DNA from 2 places in the Mesorhizobium sp. M0030 genome. Region 2 is predicted to be linked to the other one. Evidence: riboswitches for the same ligand, from Rfam matches in the RefSeq annotation. Region 2 holds a riboswitch; the other holds the start of a gene.
The links. Region 2 has a riboswitch for cobalamin ahead of NKJ80_RS02110 (aromatic ring-hydroxylating oxygenase subunit alpha). Riboswitches for the same ligand answer to the same signal wherever they lie in the genome.
Positions count from the first base shown of each region.

Region 1: it holds a riboswitch for cobalamin, as region 2 does, so the genes downstream of both, NKJ80_RS27985 (CbtB domain-containing protein) here and NKJ80_RS02110 (aromatic ring-hydroxylating oxygenase subunit alpha) in region 2, are expected to answer to the same signal.

Region 1 is NZ_JAMYVE010000018.1:299-4,587, forward strand. It holds gene cobO (cob(I)yrinic acid a,c-diamide adenosyltransferase) at 1-497, opposite strand, end outside; gene cobU (bifunctional adenosylcobinamide kinase/adenosylcobinamide-phosphate guanylyltransferase) at 499-1,011, opposite strand; gene NKJ80_RS27980 (CbtA family protein) at 1,004-1,807, opposite strand; gene NKJ80_RS27985 (CbtB domain-containing protein) at 1,823-2,002, opposite strand; cobalamin riboswitch at 2,039-2,233, opposite strand; gene NKJ80_RS27990 (gamma-glutamylcyclotransferase) at 2,301-2,993, opposite strand; gene NKJ80_RS27995 (aromatic ring-hydroxylating oxygenase subunit alpha) at 3,128-4,289, shown strand, end outside.
Region 2 is NZ_JAMYVE010000001.1:455,672-459,960, reverse strand. It holds gene NKJ80_RS02130 (ABC transporter ATP-binding protein) at 39-1,151, shown strand; gene NKJ80_RS02125 (DUF680 domain-containing protein) at 1,225-1,458, opposite strand; gene NKJ80_RS02120 (DUF680 domain-containing protein) at 1,530-1,733, opposite strand; gene NKJ80_RS02115 (DUF680 domain-containing protein) at 1,799-2,005, opposite strand; cobalamin riboswitch at 2,505-2,706, shown strand; gene NKJ80_RS02110 (aromatic ring-hydroxylating oxygenase subunit alpha) at 2,824-4,071, shown strand; gene NKJ80_RS02105 (FAD-binding oxidoreductase) at 4,109-4,289, shown strand, end outside.

The sequences.
Region 1 (4,289 bases), on a different contig from region 2:
ACGACGACATGCAGACCTTCGCGCCGCGCTTTCAGCGCCGCCACCACTCTGTAGAGATCGAGATAGTCGTAACGCAGCGCGATGTTCAGTTCGTCCAGCACGACGAGGCTGATCGAGGGATCGGCGATCAGCTCCAGCGCCTTGGCCCAGGCGGCTTCGGCCGCCTTAATGTCGCGCTTCAGATCCTGCGTCTCCCAGGTGAAACCCTCGCCCATCGTGTGCCAGACGACGCGGTCGCCAAACGCCGCGAAGGCATCCTTCTCGCCGGTGTGCCATTTGCCCTTGATGAACTGGACGATTCCGACGCGCTTGCCATAGCCGAGCATGCGTAGCGCCAGCCCGAAGGCAGCCGTGGTCTTGCCCTTGCCGGGTCCGGTGTTGACGATCAGCAGCCCCTTCTCGACCGTCTTTTCCGCGACCTCGGCGTCCTGCACCGCCTTGCGCTTGGCCATCTTGGCGCGATGGCGCTCTTCATCTTTTGCGTCGATAACGGTCATCTCATTTCACCTTGAGCGGCAGCCCCGCCACCATCAGAAGCACCATATCAGCTACCACCGCGATCTGCTGGTTGAGCCTGCCGGCGGCATCGCGGAACCGGCGTGCCAGCGCATTGTCGGGCACAATGCCTTGTCCGACTTCGTTGGAGACCACGAACCACGGCCCGCGCGGCCGCGAAAGCACATCGGCCAGCCGCCGGCACTCCCCCTCTAGATCATGATCGGCCAGCATATGATTGGTCAGCCAAAGCGTCAGGCAGTCGACAAGCACCGGCTGGTTGTCCGGCAATGCCTCGAGCGCACCGGCAAGATCAAGCGGGGCATCGATGGTCGCCCATCCCTCGCCGCGGCGCGAGCGGTGTTGCGCGATGCGCTCGCGCATTTCGCCGTCATAGGCTTGCGCGGTGGCGATATAGGCCCATGGCGGCGGCAACGCCGTCGCCAAAGTTTCGGCATGCGCGCTCTTGCCGGAGCGCGCACCGCCGATGATGAAGGTCAAACTGCGATCAGGCAAAGCTGTCGCGCAGGCTGGTCGCGGTGCCGGTGAAGCGCGAGTGCACTATGCCGACAACTGCGCCGAGCACCAGCCAGAACACCAGATTGGTCAGCGTCACCGCCACCACGAACTGATGATGCAGGCCCTCCGGGATCGGCGTTACGAAACTGTCAGGCTGCGGCGCGCCGACAATATGCGGGGCGACGATCAGGACGACGGCGAGCACGGTCAGGGGCGCCGACGTGCGGAAGGTGATAAGGGCAAGACCGATCGCCGTTGTCATCACCGTTGCCCACCACCAGATCTGGCGCTGCATGAGATCGGCCGCCGGCATTGCCGGCAGTTCCGGCGGCAGGCCGAGGCCCGGCGCCAGCGTGAACACGGCAAAGCCGGCCAAGCCCCAGAACACGCCCTGGCGCCAGCTGCCGATGCCGCCGGCGAACTCGGAAACCGCCACCAGGACCAGCGCGAAGCCGATGCCGGTGACGATATTGGCGACGACACTGAAGGCGAAACGCTCGAAGCCGTCGGCCGGCGCCCAGCCTTCGTCCTCCGCCGGCGCGGCTGCTTCAGCCGGTGCTGCGCTGCTCACCGCATTTTCCGCCGGCGCGGCGGTGCTCATGGCATCGGTGTCCGCAGCGTTGGCGGCGGGCGCCGCGGCATGCTGATGCTCATGGCCGCCACCAGCCTTTTCGTAGACCTCCGCCTTGAGGATCAGCGGCACGGTGGCGTAGGCCTGCATGCAGGCGAGAGCGACACCCGCCACGAGCCCTGCGATCGCCGCGATGAACACGACGTTGCGAAACAGGTTCATGATGTCAGATCCTCGTCAGTGGCAGGGAAACGCCATCGAATGGCGATAGTCGTGCGCCGCATTGTGGACCGCATCGATATGCGAGAAACCGACAACGCCGACGACGAAAATGCCCAGAAACGCGCTAAGCACGAGCTGCATGAAGCGCGACTGCGAGGAGACGGATGCGCCGAGGGAGACGGAAGCGGTATTCATATCTTGTCCTTTCGCCCTCCACCCGAGGGCATCGAAGTCAGTTCCCTGTCGCCGGCAGGTCTCCTGGCTCGCGGATCAGCGCCCTTCCCCACCTTCCCGAGGAAAAATCCTCAGTGGCTTGGAGAGGACTACCGCACACAGTTGCGGGGGCAGCCACGGCATTGGGCAACAAGTCAGCCCTCACCGCATTCCCTCTTGGTCCCTAACGGAACCGACGACATGCATGACTATAGGCTGAAACGGCCGCATCCGGCAAACCAAATTCCGCCGGCCAACAGCGCGAATGCGCCATGCGGCGTTACGGGTTCAACGCGGTGATCCGCTCGGCAACCAGCCGCTGCAGCCGCCACAGATGGCGATCGTGAATGCCGCGCTCTTCAAGGTTTTTCACCGTGTTGTAGAGATAGTCGGCGCCCGATCCCCAGTGCCCGCAGGACGTGGCCAGCCTTTCGACGATCTTGCCTTCGTCGAGCGGGCCGGAATAGGTCAGGCCGTTGCGGTTGATCACGAAGGCCAATGCCCTGAGCGGTCCGGCCTCGCTTGCAAGCTTCAGCATGCGCGGCCGGTAGCTTGTCGGCTTCAGCGTGACTTCGCGCCGGAAAAGCCGGCCCAACTGCTCGCGCCGGTTATTGTCGGTCAGCCGAAAGGCGACGCCCTTGCATTGTCCGCCACGGTCCAGCGCCATCATCAGGCCGGGGCTGACCTTGGTGCCGCGCCAGCGCGTCATGTTCATGCAAAAGGACCGATGCCAGCCGCGCGCCAGCGCAACGCGGTCCTCGACATAATCTATTTCCGGTTTCCAGATCAGCGATCCATAGCCGAACAGCCATAGCGGTTCGCTATCCGGGAGTTCGACCTGCAATTCATCCAGAAGCGCGTCATAGTCGGCTTCATCGAGATGCATCGCGTCCGGATCAGGCCCGGGGTCCCTGATCTCGCGCCAGCAGCGCGCGACCAGCTCCGGCGTAAGCGACATCTGTCGTGCGGCCACGTCCGAATCCCCCCAATTCCGAATGTCCCATGTCCACGACATGATTATGCGCCGCGCCTGCAACCGGCAATGCGGCACTCTGATTGACAAACGATTTGCCGGGGTGTCGGCTGACGCTTCATAGGAAGCCAGCCATGCATCCCAACCCGAGCGAGCGCGACCCCTATAACGGCCTGAGCCGGGCCGAACCGACGCTACCGTCATCGGCCTATTGGGATAGCGAGGCTTACCAGCGCGATCTCGAGGCCATCTGGTACAAAAGCTGGCTGCTCGTCTGCCGCGAGGCCGATCTTGCCCAGCCTTTGGCATTCAGGACATTCCGCGTCGGCACGCAGGAAATCGTCGTGCTGCGCGACGACACCGGCGAGTTGCGCGCCTTCCACAACACCTGCCGGCATCGCGGCTCGCAGCTTTGCCAGGAAAGCGAGGGCCGGCTGAAAGCGCGGCTCATCACTTGCCCCTACCATGCCTGGTCCTACTCGCTGCGCGGCGATCTCGTGCGCGTTCCCTCGAAATCGCTGCCAGATGGTTTCGACAAGGCAGATCATCCGCTCTACCGGGTGGCGCTGTCGGTGTGGCGCGGCTTTGTCTTTGTGAACCTTCAGCAGGCGACGGCCGGCTCCGCCGAGACCTCCTTCGATCCCGCATCCGGCGACCTCGCCAACTGGCCGCTGGAAACGCTGGTATCAGGCCATGTCCTGCGCAAGGTGATGAACTGCAACTGGAAAATCTTCTGGGAGAACTTCAACGAGTGCCTGCATTGCCCAGGCGTCCACAAGGACCTGTCTCGGCTGGTGCCGATATACGGCCGCGGCCTGATGAGCCGGCACGACGACCCCGACTGGGTCCGCCATGCCGACAATGACGCACCGGAGTTTTCGGGTGGCCTGCGCGCCGGCGCCGAGACCTGGTCGCGCGACGGACATGCCCATGGCCCGGTCTTCCCGGGCCTGACGCCAGCCGAGCGTGCGGCCGGACAGACCTATGCCACCAGCCTGCCCTCGATGTTCATCGTCGGCCATGTCGATTATGTCAGGACGGTGCGACTGATGCCGCTCGGTCCCGAACAGACCGAACTCACCGCCGAATGGCTGTTCGCGCCCGAGGCGCTGGCTGAGACGGACATCGACAATGTCGTCGCCTTCGGCACCCAGGTGCTGGAGGAGGATGCCGCGATCTGCGAGATCAACCAGAAAGGCCTGCGCTCCATGCGTCACGCGGCCGGCGTGCTGATGCCGGAGGAGTACGATCTGCACCGCTTCCACAACTGGGTGCGCGAGCGGCATGCAGCGCTTG
Region 2 (4,289 bases):
AAATCCAGGTTCTCTAGGGAAATCACTGGGAGGAAATTATGGCCGATGTCACGCTGAGACAGGTGAAGAAATCATACGGCAATCTGCACATTCTCCACGGCATCGACCTCGACATAAAGTCGGGCGAGTTCATCGTCTTCGTCGGCCCGTCGGGTTGCGGCAAGTCGACCTTGCTGCGGTCCATCGCCGGGCTTGAGGAGATCACCTCCGGCGAGCTGAAGATCGCCGGCGAGGTGGTGAACGACGTGCCGCCTTCCAAGCGCGGCATTGCCATGGTGTTCCAGTCCTATGCGCTCTATCCGCACATGACCGTCTACGACAACATGGCCTTCTCGATGAAGATCGGCAAGGAAAGCAAGGCCGAGATCGACAAGCGGGTGCGGCAGGCCGCCGAAATCCTGCAGCTGACCAAATATCTCGACCGCCTGCCCAAGGCGATGTCGGGCGGCCAGCGCCAGCGTGTCGCCATCGGTCGCGCCATCGTGCGCAATCCGAAAGTGTTCCTGTTCGACGAGCCGCTGTCGAATCTCGACGCGGCGCTGCGCGTCGCGACCCGCATCGAGATCGCCAAGCTCAAGGAATCGATGCCTGCCACGACCATGATCTACGTCACCCACGATCAGGTCGAAGCGATGACGCTCGCCGACCGCATCGTCGTGCTGAAGGATGGCCATATCGAGCAGGTCGGCACGCCGATGGACCTCTACAAGAAGCCCGGCAATCTGTTCGTTGCCCAGTTCATCGGCTCGCCGGCCATGAACATCCTGCCGGCGACAATCGACAGGACGGGCAACCCGACAATCGTCAGCCATGTCGGCGGCCGCAAGGCAACGGTGCCGATCGCAACGCCGGCGTCAGCAAAGGGTGCGGCAGTCAGCTTCGGCGTGCGGCCGGAGGATCTGTCGGCCGCCACCGGCGCGGAATATCTTTTCGAGGGCGTGGTGGACTATGTCGAGCAACTCGGCGAGGTGCAGCTTGTCTATGTCGATATCGGCCGCGCTGACCTGCCGTTGGTGACCAAGCTGCCCGGCAATGTCGAGGTCAAGCGCGGGGCAAAGCTGCGACTGACCGCGGATGCCGGGGACCTGCACATCTTCGACGCCGATGGGCACTCCTTCTCGCTCAAGCCGGTGGAAGTGAAGGCGGCTTGAGATAGCTGCGTCGTACAGGCATGAAAAAAGAGCGGCGGGCCAGGCCCGCCGCTCTTTTTTTAAGCTTCGGCTGTTAGTTGTTGCCGAACCGATCCCTGTCGCTGCTCTGAGGAACGAACTTCTGTTGGTCGTTCGACGAGTTCAGCAGCTTGTAGACCGCCGAGTTGGTGCCGGTCGACGAAGTGCGGGTGGTGTCGACGGCAGCGGCCGGCTGGTTGGCGCCATTGGAGCCATAATTGTCGCTGCCGGCAAAGGCAGCGCTCGAAACAGCCAGAACGGCTGCGGTGGCAAGAACGATCTTCTTCATTTTAGTCTCCTGAATTTTTCTGATGCCGCCAGCTGCAGCGGATAAGCCCGCCACGTGCTGGAAACCGGCTTTTAGCGGCCGAAAAGGTTACGGTCGGCACCGTGGGCAGGCGCCTGCTCGGCTGGAGCCGACTTCTCAACCGAAGCCGTATGGCCACTATCGGTCGACGTAATCGCAGGCTGGTTGGCGCCGTTCGAACCGTAGTTGTCGCTGCCGGCGAAAGCGCTGCCGGAGATGGCCAAAACGGCGGCGGCAGCAAGGATGATCTTTTTCATTTCAATACTCCTGAATTTTTTGGGATCCCGAGAGCGACGGGTTAGCCGCCCTTCTTTGGTCGGGATCAGCGATTGCCGTAGAGGTCGCGGTCGGCGCCCTGAACGACAGGCTGCTTGTCAGCGTGCGCCGGCTTCTGAATGGAAGCCGTATACGAGCTGTCGACCGAGACGGCTGGCTGGTTCGCACCATTGGAACCGTAATTGTCGCTACCGGCGAAGGCGCTGCCGGTGATCGCCAAAACGGCTGCGGCAGTGAGGATGATCTTTTTCATTTTTAGTACTCCAGTTTGTCTGTCCGTCTAGCGGCGTGTCTTGGGAGGAATTCGCGTCGTTCGGACAGCCCCGATGTGGGAAAGCCATAGGCTGGTTGCCAATCACGAAGTTGTTCCGTGTGGACCACGGTCCTGCACCTTGAAATTGTGCCAGGAAGTTCCTCTATGGTCATTTATCGCATTGTTTTCAGTTGCTTATGTCGAACCGAGTGGTTCGCTCCGGTGTCGGTTTCCGGGCCGTCGTTCACACCGTCCTGCACGCATTGTCAACAGAAACGAACCGTTCGGTTCGATTAGAGATTGCTAATAGTAACTTTTCGATACCGTTGAGCCCTTTTTGCCCCCGATCGGAACTGGATCCGCAGCGATTCGAAACGGCGATGATAGCGCCGCAAGACAGGATCTCAGCCCTTCGGTGGTCGGCGGGGCGTATGCCGCGCGTGTCGCGCCGCATGGATATGATGTCGCTTTCATGCCGACGTCGCGATCGCTGCCGTGATTAGATGATCGCATCTCAGGTGCCGCTTCGTGACGACGCAGCGGAGAATTGGGAAGCCGGTCAGAATCCGGCGCTGCCCCCGCAACGGTGGTGGAGTTGAAGTCGCAACGGGAGACCACTGGGCAGCAGCCTGGGAAGGTGTCGCGATGGTCCGCAAGGACAACTCCAAAGCCCGGAAACCAGCCCGAGATGCATAGACTCGACTGATCGCGGTGGGCGGTCAAGAGGTGGATAGTGCATGTCCGGCGCCGCGCCGGCCTGCGTCCGATCCTTCCTCCATCACCACCAAGTTCAGTCCTTAAACCACGAGGACAGAACTATGGATACGCGCAACGACATGTTGAGGCTCCTGAACGGCCGCAAGCAAGGCTTTTCGCTGGAACAGCCCTTCTACACCGACCCGGACTATTTCAAGCTCGACATGGAGCTTATCTGGTATCGCGACTGGCTGTTCATCGGCCATGATTGCGAACTGCCGAAGCCCGGCAGCTATATCACCGTGCAGATCGGCGATTATCCGGTGGTGCTGGTCCGCGACCAGAAGGGCAACATCAACGCCTTTCACAATTCCTGCCGCCATCGCGGCAGCCGTGTCTGCAACACTGAGAAGGGCATGGCGGCAAAGCTTGTCTGCCCCTATCACCAGTGGACCTACGAGCTTGACGGCCGGCTGCTGTTTGCCCGCCAGATGGCCGACGGTTTCGACAAGAGCCAGTTCGGCCTGAAGCCCGTCGCCTGCGAGAGCGTCGGCGGCTACATCTTCATCTGCCTGGCAAAAGAACCTGCCGACTTTGCCCCGATGCGCGCCATGATAGAGCCCTACCTCAAGCCGCACCGGCTGAATGAAGCCAAGGTCGCCTTCGAGAGCACCATCATCGAGAAGGGCAACTGGAAGCTGGTCTGGGAAAACAACCGCGAATGCTATCACTGCGCCGGCAATCATCCAGAGCTGTGCAAGACATTCCCCGAAGCGCCGACGGTGACCGGCGTGCAGGGCGCCGACAGCGATCCGGAGATGCTGGCGCACTGGGCGAAATGCGAGGCGGCGGGCCTGCCGAGCAAGTTCCGCATCGATCCGGCCGGGCAATACCGCGCCACCCGCGCGCCGCTGCTGCGCGATGCCGTCAGCTACACGATGTCGGGAAAGCGCGCGGTGACGAAGAACCTGTCCGACACTGTTGCCGCCGACCGCATCGGCACCTTGATGCACTACCACTATCCGACGACCTGGAACCACATACTGATCGACCATGCGGTCACCTTCCGGGTGCTGCCGATCAGCGCCACCGAAACCGCGGTGACGACCAAGTGGCTGGTGCACAAGGATGCGGTCGAGGGGGTCGACTACAACCTTGAGGAGCTCACCCATGTCTGGACCGAGACCAACGACCAGGACCGCCGCATCGTCGAGGAAAACGCCTTTGGCATCCTGTCTCCGGCCTATGAGCCCGGCCCCTATTCGGAGCTGCACGAGGGCGGCGTGATCCAGTTCGTCGAATGGTACGCGGCCTTCATCGGCCCGCGCCTTGCCGAAGGCGGCCGGCCGGCGCTACGCAGCGTCGCGTGAGCTGGAGCAGGCGAAGAGGGACCAGAGGATGAATGCGATGACGGATCTTGGGCTGTATCGCCATCTTGACCAGATGGCGCCGTGGAACGATAGGCTGCAGGTGCTGGAAGTGATCGGCGTCAGCGACGAGGCGCCCGACGTCAAGACCTTCACCTTCCGCTCCGACAACCAGACCTGGTTCCGCTACAAGCCGGGCCAGTTCCTGACGCTGGAACTGC